2 regions of the Brevibacterium sp. 'Marine' genome follow, and region 1 is predicted to be linked to the other one. Evidence: riboswitches for the same ligand, from Rfam matches in the RefSeq annotation. Region 1 holds a riboswitch; the other holds the start of a gene.
The links. Region 1 has a riboswitch for thiamine pyrophosphate ahead of HF684_RS05200 (ECF transporter S component). Riboswitches for the same ligand answer to the same signal wherever they lie in the genome.

Region 1 (5,364 bases):
TCCGAGCAGACGAGAGGCCGCGAGAACCGAGACCACGACGACCTCTGGCAGCCGCAGGTGCTGAATGAGCGCATCGGCGAGGTCACGCGGATCGATCGTCGATGCGAGCACGATGAGCGGGATCGCCAAGGCGAGGGCGCGGACGAAGATCGCCGCAGCCGCGGCCAGGGACCCTGTGGTGAACAGGACGGGGCCGAAGTCGACGACCACATCCCCGGTCTTCTCCGCCAACAGAGCCGTGCCCCAAGCGGCGAGCAGAGCGCCGGCGGGCAGGAACCACAGCCGCTTGGCCGCCGCCACCAGATCGAGTCCCGTCGCCGGCAGCGCCAGCACTGCTGCCAGCAGCACCACCCCCGCAGAGACCGGATCGATGCTCAGCAGCGCCCCGACCATGAGAATGAGCGCGACTGCGATCTTCGTCAGCGGATTGCACCGAGCCAAAGCGGTGGAACGCACCACGGGGATGAGCTGCCCCGGATCTTCTACGGCGGCCTCGGGGGCGGGGCGAGAATGCATATCGAGACTGTCACTCACCGCTATCACCCGCCTTGACATGCGAATCCGACTCATTGTCGCCGACTCGTGCAGCGCTGCTGCGGTCGCCGAGCTCGAGGAGATCGGCGCCGATGGCCTCGAGGAGCGCCAGATCGTGGCTGACCGCGACCACCGCGGAGCCGTGTTCCAAAGCATCGAGGAACATCTCCACCAACCCCGCCCACGTCAGCGCATCCTGACCGAAGGTCGGCTCATCGACGATGAGCACCCGGGGCCGGGGAGCCAGCATCGCCGCCACCGACAGGCGTCGCTTCTCCCCACCGGAGAGACTCTGCGGATGAGCCTGCGCCAACCCGACGAGCCCGAGCCCCTCAAGAAGCTCATCCACCCGTGCCTGCGACTCGGCGGCAGACCACCCTGCCAGCCGGGGACCCAGTTCGAGTTCGGCCGCCACGCTCGAAGTGAGGAACTGGTGGGCTGGTTCCTGGAAGACCATGCCGATGCGCGCCGCCAACTGCTTCGACGGCCACGCGAACGGTCGGGGTCGTTTGGCTCCTTCCCGCAGGGCCGCCTCGGCGAAGACCTGCCCGGAGAATTCGGGCAGCAGGCCGGCCAAGGTCAGGGCCGTGGTTGATTTGCCTGCCCCGTTGGCGCCGACGATTCCGAGCGCCTGACCGGCGCTCAGTCTCAGGTCCAAGCCGGTCGCGGCGGGGGTGGCCATGCGCGGTCGAGCAACACTGAGCCGATCTGTGCGCAGCAGAACCTCGCCGAGGCGGCCCGACGTCCCACCGCTTCCTGCGGCCCCGCCTCGGCGCGGGGTGGGGGAGTCCTGCGGAATCCAGATGCCGCAGCCGATGAGCGTTTCGGTCAGGTCCGGATCGGAGAAGATCCGCTCGGGCGGACCTTGGGCGACGATCCCGTCACGGCCGAGTACGACGACACGGTCGACGTGCTCGATCCACAGCTCGACCCGGTGTTCGACGACGAGCATGGTCGCCTGTGTCTCGGCCTGCACGGTGAGCACGGCATCGCGGACCTCGGTCGCCGAGGCGGGATCGATATTGGCGGTCGGTTCGTCGAGGACGATGACCTCCGGGGCCATCGCATGGATCCCGGCCAGAGCCAGCCGCTGCTTCTGCCCGCCGGACAGAGCGGCACTCGGATGCTCCGGGGCCAGATCGAGTCCCAAGGCCTGCAGAGATCTGGGAACCTGAGCCTCGATGACCGCGGCCGGGAGTCCGAGGTTCTCCATCCCGAACGCCACATCATCACCGATGCGGGAGAAGATCACCTGCGAATCGGGATCTTGGAGGACCAGCCCGGTGCATCCTCGGCGAGGATCCGGTTTCTCACCGCCGACGAGGAGTTCACCGGTGGCCTCACCCGATTCCTCGGGCAGGACACCGGCGACGGCGTGGAGGAACGTCGATTTCCCGGCTCCGGAGGCGCCGAGCAGCAGCACCTTCTCTCCGGCCGCGATCTCCAGGTCGAGCGGACCGACCGCCGGTGCCTCACGGTCGGTGTGCGTCCATGAGAAGCCCGCGGCCGTGATCGGCAGCGCCATCAGCGACGGCCGGAGGCGAAGGAGCTCAGAGCCCCGGTGGCCGCGATCGCCCGGTAGGCGTACCACGCGCCGATCCCGGAGATGACGAGGCCGGAGATGATCGCACAGACCGCGTAGATCGCCTGGAAGCCGAACTGCCATTCGGCGTTGTACATGATGTTCTCGCTCACGGCCATGAACGCCGCGGCCAGCACGCCCGAAGCGGCGGTGACCCACAGGGTGAAGCGTTTGTAGCCGAAAGCGGCGAAGACGAGTTCGGCACCGAGGCCCTGCAGCAGACCCGAGAGCAGAACGGTCGCCCCGAAGTGGGAGCCGAGCACGGCTTCGACGATGGCGGCGATGAGTTCGCACAGGAGCGCGGCACCGGGTTTGCGGATGATGGCACCGGCCAGCGGACCGGCCAGCACCCAGAGACCGGCGATGAGGCCGATCGACGGCGGGAATGCCTGGAAGGCGAGTTCGAGGACCTTCCAGCTCAGCGCGAGAACCCAGAAGACGAGTCCCACCGCGATGCCGAGCACGGCGGTGGTGACATAGTCGACGACCCGCCACTGCTTGGATTTCGGCGCCGCGGTGAAGGCCCGCGCGCGGGCGGGGGTGGTGGTCGGCGCGGTGGTTTCCGGCATTGTGCCTCCTCATATCAAGGAGGGGTGAAGAGTCTCGACTTCCTTCGGCGGTACTGACCGCATCAGGTTCGAGGGTCTGCAGCTTCTTCTGCACTCTCAGCGCCCCTGACGGCGCTCCCCTGTCGTAGCCACCACTGTACAACAGGTGAGCGAAGCAGCGACCGGGAGCGGAAGCGACGCGGAGGCCGGGATCCGTCATCGACGATTCACCTCCCGTTCCCTGTCTCGTCGACGGGCCTCGAACGACCAGACACTACTGATCGGTAGGAATGGGCGGGTGAACACTCAACGACTCAAGCGACCACTCAGTGCCCTGTCCGCCGCCACCCTGCTCGCCGCTCTGGTGGCGGCCCCGGTGCCCGTGCGCGCCGAACCATCTCTCGGCTCGGGCGGACCGAGTGCGACCGCGAGCCAGGACCCGACGGACACGCCCGCCGAGGCGGATGCGGGGAGTGAGGCGATCACCGACGCGGTGCTGCAGGTCGGGGCCGACTCGACGACGCGCAACCTCTCGTGGATGAGTGAGAGCTCCGGCGGGGGAGAGGTCCGGTGGGCACCGGTGAGTGAACTCGAGGGAGGTGAACTTCCCGCCGACGCGGCAGCGGCTGAGACCACGGACTCCGGTCTCGCCACCGACCTCAAACGCCACTACAACCACGCGAGCATGACCGACCTGGAACCCGACACCGACTACGCCTACCAGGTCGGCAGCGACGAGGACGGGTTCACCGAGGTGCAGCGGTTCACCACGGGATCGTCCGGAGGAGATGACGAATTCCTCGTCTTCGGCGACCCCCAGGTCGGCGCCGGAGGCGGAGATCCCGACGACGCGGCCGGTTGGGACCGGACCCTGTCCTCGGCAGTGGCCACCGCCGACGACCCGAGCTTCTTCTACTCGCTGGGAGACCAGGTCAACTCCGCCGGCAACCAGGAGCAGTATGCTCAATACCTGGCACCGGAAGCGACCCGCACGATCCCGCAGGCGACGACGATCGGCAACCACGATGTGTCTTCGAAAGCCTACGAGCAGCACTTCAACCGACCCAATGTGAGCCAGGACCACGGCGGTGGCGGCGTCATCACCTCCGGCGGCGACTACTGGTTCATCGAAGATGGAGTCCTGTTCCTCAACATCAACTCGAACAGCCCGGACGTGGATGCCCACGCCGAGTTCATCGACGAGGTCGTCGCCGAGCACGGAGACCAGGCACGCTGGACTGTTCTCGGGTTCCACCACTCGATCTATTCGACGGCAACCCATTGGGACGACATCGACGTCAAACGGCTGCGGAAGGCGATCCCTCCGGTCGCGGCCCGCAATGACATCGACCTCGTCGTCTCCGGCCATGACCACATCTTCAACCGCACCTTCCTCATGGACGGCGAAGGCAAGCGAGTGGAAGGGTCGGAAGCGGGAGCCGAGGAAGAGAAGGAAGACGGGCAGACGCTCTACCTCACGCTGACCTCCTCGTCAGGGTCGAAGTTCTATGACTACGTTCCCGGCCTCGACTGGGAAGGCAAGAGCGTCCACAACGACGTGCCCGCTTTCACCCGGGTTCGAGTCAGCGACGAAGCGCTGCGAGCGACGACCTATGAGGTGCCGGCAGGCGGGGCACCCGCCGATGGTGAGCGCGCGGAAGCTCAGGCCGCATCCGAGCAGATCGACGATGTCGAACTCAGGCGCGCCGAGGCGGAAGAACCAGCCCCGGATGACGATGCGGAGGCCGGCGCCGGTTCCGATGCCGGCTCCGACTCCGCGGCAGGTGCTGATGACGCAGGTGCAAACGATGACGCCGACAGTGCAGGAACGAGCGACGACGCAGACGCAGGTTCCGAGGATGCCGGAACCAGCGACGACGTGGACGCAGGTGCCGATGGCCCGAGTGCAGATGCCGACGCTGGTACGGGCGGCACCGCCTCCGACAGCGCCAGCTCCGACGGTGCTGCCTCGGGTGATGTCGGGTCTGACGGTACCGACGACGGCAACGGATTCGATGCCGGCACGGCAGATGCCGGCACTGCCGACTCCGGCTCCGAGGCAGATGCAGCCGAGGCGAACGCCGTAGGAACGGGCGATGATTCGGATTCCTCCGGGACCGCCTCGGCGAGTGGGGATGGAGACCTGCCCCGCACCGGCGGTGGGCTCGCACTACCCTTGGCCGTCGGCGCGGGAGCGCTGGCACTCGGCGCGACACTTCTCTTGGTGAGCCGTCGCCGTCGAGGTGCCGGGCTCGGCTGATCAGCACTTCCTGGCTGATCAGCACGGCGCTGCCGATCAGCTCGGAACCACCATGATCGGTCCTTCTGCATGGTTGAGGACTCCGCGCGAGACCGATCCCAGCAGAGCGCTGCGGATCCGCCCGCGCCCGCGGGTGCCCAACACGGTCAGCTGAGCGCGGGAGCTGATCTCGACGAGGGTCTCGGTCGGATCGCCGACCGGCACCGAGGTGGTCACCGTCAGATCCGGGAACTGCTCGGACAGCGTCGCGGCCTCCTTCTCCAGACCTTCGGCCAGCTGCTTCTGCCGACGCGCGGTGACCTCGGAGCTGAGTTCGAGATCGGGGTACCAATAGAGCCACTCCTCACCGGCCGGCAGCACCACGACGAGTTCGAGCTCCGCTCCGCGTAGGGTCGCCTCGGCGGCTGCCGTGAACATGGCGACCCGACTGGTCTCGGACC
Region 2 (5,364 bases), 610 kb from region 1:
CCACGCCGAGGTGGTGCTCCCGTTCGTCGAATCGTGGAAGTCCAGCTGGAGCCCGGTCTTCGGACACCCGGTGGCGAGCAGGTTCACCTCACCGTGCTGAGTGTCGAACGTGACGATTCCCGCCGCCTGCGTCTGCAGCTGCAGATCCTCTTGAGCGGTTTCGATCGGGTAGGTCTTGAACGGGTCGAACCGGGTGAATCGGGCGAGGAAGACGAAGTCCGGGTCCGGGTCGAAGACCGGAACCTCGAAGAACTTGCCCAACAGCGGGGACTTCGAATTGCGCACACGCACACCGAGGCGGCCGGCCCGGTCGATGAGTTCGTAGAGGACGTTGCCGACGGTGAACCAGTTGAGCGATCCGCCGGTCGGAAGTTTCGCGCTGAACCCGTTCTCCTCGACGCGGACCTGAGGTCGAGCGGGCACGGCTGCGTGTCCGCCGGTCGCCTGTGAACCGGCATCCGATCCGGCATCCGCACCAGCAGAACCATCCGCACCAGCCGCAGAATCTGCGCCCGCACCGGCCGCCGCGTCGGCCTGGTCCGTGACCCTCGGCAGGGTCGAGGTGTCGCTGGGCACGGCCGGGCTCGTCGCCCGGGTCGGCCCCGAGTTGGTCACACCCGCGCCGTTCGCCCCAGTCCCAGCCCCAGGACCTCCCCCAGTCCCAGCCCCGGAACCAGTCGAATCCGAACCGTCTCCGCCGTCGCCGACCGCGCTGAGCAGGTCGAACGTCTCCGCCGCTGGACCGGCCTTGATTCCGGTGTCCAGGGACACGGTCACCCACCCGTCGTCGACGGTGAAGGTGCCGGGGGCGTCGGTCCAGGTCGATTCGTCCTCGAGCCAGTGCAGCCCGACGACGCTGAGCCAGCCGAACGGTTTCGCCAGTGCCGAGTTCCGTGAGTCGCGCCAGGTGTTCCACTCCGTCACGAACTGGTTCACGTCGAACACTCCTTGCCGTCGCTGGTGCGGCAGCAGGATCGCTGCTCCCGCCTGATTCTCGGACCCGGTGGCAACCCGGCGTCTGAGACCTGATCTTCTTCACCTCCAAACTACCGCAAACGATAGGCTGGGGAAATGAATGAATCACTCCCGAGACCGGATCGGGCCGCGACGACAGCGGCCGACCTCGGCGACTTCGTCAGCGCCTCCCCCAGCTCCTATCACGCGGTGGCCACCGCCGCGAAACGCCTGGAAGAAGCCGGATTCTCCCACCTCGACGAGTCCGTTCCCTGGGCGCTGACACCTGGGACCGGGCACTACGTCATCCGGGACGGCGCGCTCATCGCGTGGATGAATCCCACCGTCACCGAGGCGGCTGACCGGTTCCGTGTGTTCGGTTCCCACACCGATTCCCCGGCGTTCAAACTCAAACCCGGCGGCGAGTACACCGCTGAGGGCACCCGTCAGGTCGGGGTGGAGGTCTACGGCGGGCCGTTGCTGAATTCGTGGCTCGATCGTGAGCTCGCCTTCGCCGGTCGTCTCGGCCTCGCCGACGGCCGCATCGTGCTCGCCCGCACCGGACCGATCGCCCGCATCCCGCAGCTGGCGATCCACCTCGACCGTCAGGTCAACGAGGGGCTGACCCTGGACAAGCAGCGTCATACCGCTCCCGTCATCGGCCTGGCCGACCTCGCCGAGGCGGACATCATCGAACTGCTCGCCGCGTCCGCCGGAGTCGATGCCGAGACCGTCGTCGGCCACGATGTCTACACCATCCCCACTCAGGAACCGGCCCTCTTCGGTGCGGCCGAGGAGTTCTTCGCCTCGCCGAGGCTGGACAACCTGCTGTCCGTCCACGCCGGTGTCACCGCGCTCACCCAGCTCGATGCCGACGGCCTCGACGGCATCCCCCTGTTCGCGGCCTTCGACCACGAGGAGATCGGATCGAATTCGCGCTCGGGAGCATGCGGCCCGTTCCTCGCCGACGTCACCGAACGCATCGTCGCCTCCTTGCTGCCGCAGTCGACGCGCAGCGATTATCTCGCGTCGATGGCCTCCTCGGTGTGTGTCTCCTCCGATGCCGGGCATGCTGCTCATCCGAACTATCCGGAACGACATGACCCGCATGTCCGCCCCCGCCTCGGCGGCGGTCCCCTGCTCAAGCTCAACGCTCAGCAGCGCTACGCCACGGATGCGGTCGGCACGGCCGTGTGGTCGCAGGCATGCACGGCCGCTGGGGTCGACTACCAGGATTTCGTGTCGAACAATGCGATGCCCTGCGGGTCGACGATCGGACCGCTGACCGCGACCCGACTGGGAATGACCACCGTCGACGTGGGTCCGGCCCTGTACTCGATGCACTCGGCCCGCGAGATGGTCGCGGTCTCCGATGTGCTCGCTCTCGGTGCCGCTGCGAAGGCGTTCCTCCAAGGCAGCTGACCTCGCACCCCCGGCGGGCCTCGAATCCGCCGACACCGCGGTTGTCCTCACCACGACGATCGTGATACGAATTGCACGACCCCACGGGAGCCCGCTGCACGGGCTGAGATCGGACTGCATCGTCCGAGACCGTAGAACCTGATCCGGTTGATACCGGCGTAGGAAGTGAGGACTGCAGATGACTGCATTCACCCCTGAAACACCCGCCCCTGCCACGACTTCGTCTGACGCAGATTCGCACGACGAATTCACCCTCGAGCAGTATCCGACGCATTCGCCGGCGTGGGTCGACGACACGGAGCACGGCATCCGCGTTCCCGTGACCCGCATCGAACTCGAGGACTCGAACGGCCGGGCCAACGATCCCGTCGACGTCTACCGCACCGTCGGACCGGGCAGCACTCCGGAAGAGGGACTTCCAGCTCTGCGATTTCCGTGGATCGAGGATCGCCTCGACACCGAAACGTACGCAGCCCGCGGCCACCGCATCGCCGATGACGGTCGTGCCGCCGTCCGCCGAGGTGCCCCGTCGCAGCAGTGGAAGGGACGCAGACCGGTTCCGCGTCGGGCCAAGACCGGTCGCACGGTCACCCAGATGCACTACGCAAGGCAGGGCATCATCACCCCGGAGATGCGGTTCGTCGCACTCCGCGAGCAGTGCGATGTCGAGCTCGTGCGTGCCGAACTCGCCGCCGGTCGGGCGATCATCCCGAACAACATCAACCACCCCGAATCCGAACCGATGATCATCGGCAAGGCATTCCTCGTCAAGATCAACGCGAACATCGGCAATTCCGCGGTCACCAGCTCCATCGCCGAGGAGGTGCAGAAGCTGCGGTGGGCCGCGAAGTGGGGTGCCGACACCCTCATGGACCTGTCGACCGGCAATGACATCCACACCACTCGGGAATGGATCATCCGCAACTCCCCCATCCCCATCGGCACCGTCCCGATCTATCAGGCGCTGGAGAAGGTCGACGGTAATGCGAACGCGCTGACCTGGGAGATCTATCGCGACACGGTCATCGAACAGTGTGAGCAGGGTGTCGACTACATGACCGTCCACGCCGGTGTGCTGCTGCGCTATGTTCCGCTCACGGCCGACCGGGTCACCGGGATGGTCTCCCGCGGCGGGTCCATCATGGCCGGCTGGTGCCTTGCCCACCACGAGGAGAACTTCCTCTACACCCACTTCGACGAGCTCTGTGAGATCTTCGCCCGCTACGATGTCGCGTTCTCACTCGGCGACGGACTGCGACCGGGGTCCATCGCCGACGCCAACGATGCCGCCCAGTTCGCCGAACTCGACACACTGGCCGAACTCACCGAACGTGCGTGGGCCCACGATGTCCAGGTGATGGTCGAAGGCCCCGGGCACATTCCGCTCCACCTCGTACGGGAGAACGTCGAACGCCAGCAGGAGCTCTGCCACGGCGCACCGTTCTACACCTTGGGTCCGCTGGTCACGGATATCGCACCCGGATACGACCACATCACCTCGGCGATCGGGGCGACCGAGATCGCCCGCTACGGCACGGCGATGCTCTGCTACGTCACCCCGAAGGAGCATCTCGGCCTACCCGACCGCGACGACGTCAAGACCGGGGTGATCACGTACAAGATCGCCGCGCATGCCGCGGATATCGCGAAAGGCCACCCCGGCGCGACGGCCCGCGATGATGCGCTGTCGAAGGCTCGGTTCGAGTTCCGCTGGCGGGATCAGTTCGCGCTCGGCCTCGATCCGGAGACTGCCGAGGCGTTCCACGACGAGACGCTGCCCGCGGAACCCGCGAAGACCGCGCACTTCTGTTCCATGTGCGGGCCGAAGTTCTGCTCGATGCGCATCTCCCAGGACATCCGCGACACCTACGGCAGCGCCGAGGCTCAGGAGGCCCTGGCAGGAATGCAGCGGAAGAGCCGCGAATTCCTCGCCTCTGGCGGAGAGGTCTACCTGCCCGATCCGACCGTCGGCCTCAAGGCGGACTGACCGTCGTTCAGGGCGTGGCGCGTCTATCGCAGTGTGCACGATTCGACTGACGCGCCAGGCCGTGAACGAGCGTTGCGGAGGCGATGTAGGTTGACGGTATGAGCGAACTTCAGCGTGCCTTCGACGCGCATCTGCACATCATCGATCCGACCCATCCGCTGATCGAGAACAACGGCTATCTGCCCGACCCATTCACGGTCGCCGACTATCGCGCGAGGCTGCAGAGCCTGCCCGAGGTGGGAGTCGACGTCGCCGGAGGTGCCGTCGTCTCCGGCTCGTTCCAGGGCTTCGACCAGGGGTACCTCGTCGAGGCGCTGCGGGGGCTCGGCGGCAGCTATGTCGGTGTCACACAGCTGCCGGATGCGACCACCGATGAACAGATCCGCCGCCTCGACGAGGCCGGCATCAAGGCGCTGCGCTTCAATATCGCCCGCGGTGGTTCGGCCACTCTCGATGCCCTCGACAGCTTCGCCCGACGGGTCCATGACCTTGTCGGATGGCATGCCGAGCTCTATATCGACGCCCGCACCATCGATGCCGACCTCACCGCACGCATCGCCGCACTGCCGGCGGTGAGCATCGACCACCTGGGCATGCACGAGGACGGACTGCCCACCCTGCTGCGCCTCGTCGAGGCCGGGGTGAAGGTCAAAGCCACCGGTTTCGGTCGCGTGGAACTCGACCCCGCCGAGGCGGTCCGTCGCATCGTCGACACCGACCCGACCGCGCTCATGGTGGGCACGGATCTGCCGTCGACGCGGGCACGTCGCCCCTTCTCAGATGCTGATTTCACACTCCTCCTCCAGGTGCTCACCCCCACCGAGGCGGACGCCGTGTTCTGGTCGAATGCGGCGAGGTTCTACGGCCTCGAACCGTCATCCGCTGAGTAGACGTTCATCTCCGCCCAGTAGCATGAGTGAGATGAGTTCACGTCAGTCGAATCTCGCCTCCACTCTGCACACCCTCGACGGTCGCAGCTACGGCAATCTCAAACAGATCCG

Region 2: another riboswitch for thiamine pyrophosphate. It lies ahead of thiC (phosphomethylpyrimidine synthase ThiC); the one in region 1 lies ahead of HF684_RS05200 (ECF transporter S component).

What each region holds. Positions count from the first base shown of each region.
Region 1 covers NZ_CP051626.1:1,192,886-1,198,249, forward strand. The annotation lists gene HF684_RS05190 (energy-coupling factor transporter transmembrane component T) at 1-516, opposite strand, end outside; gene HF684_RS05195 (ATP-binding cassette domain-containing protein) at 527-2,059, opposite strand; gene HF684_RS05200 (ECF transporter S component) at 2,059-2,685, opposite strand; TPP riboswitch at 2,708-2,816, opposite strand; gene HF684_RS05205 (FN3 domain-containing metallophosphoesterase family protein) at 2,963-4,924, shown strand; gene HF684_RS05210 (universal stress protein) at 4,961-5,364, opposite strand, start outside.
Region 2 covers NZ_CP051626.1:586,575-591,938, reverse strand. The annotation lists gene HF684_RS02595 (DUF1684 domain-containing protein) at 1-936, opposite strand, end outside; gene HF684_RS02590 (M18 family aminopeptidase) at 1,072-2,376, shown strand; TPP riboswitch at 2,451-2,559, shown strand; gene thiC (phosphomethylpyrimidine synthase ThiC) at 2,555-4,363, shown strand; gene HF684_RS02580 (amidohydrolase family protein) at 4,462-5,253, shown strand; gene HF684_RS02575 (ABC-ATPase domain-containing protein) at 5,285-5,364, shown strand, end outside.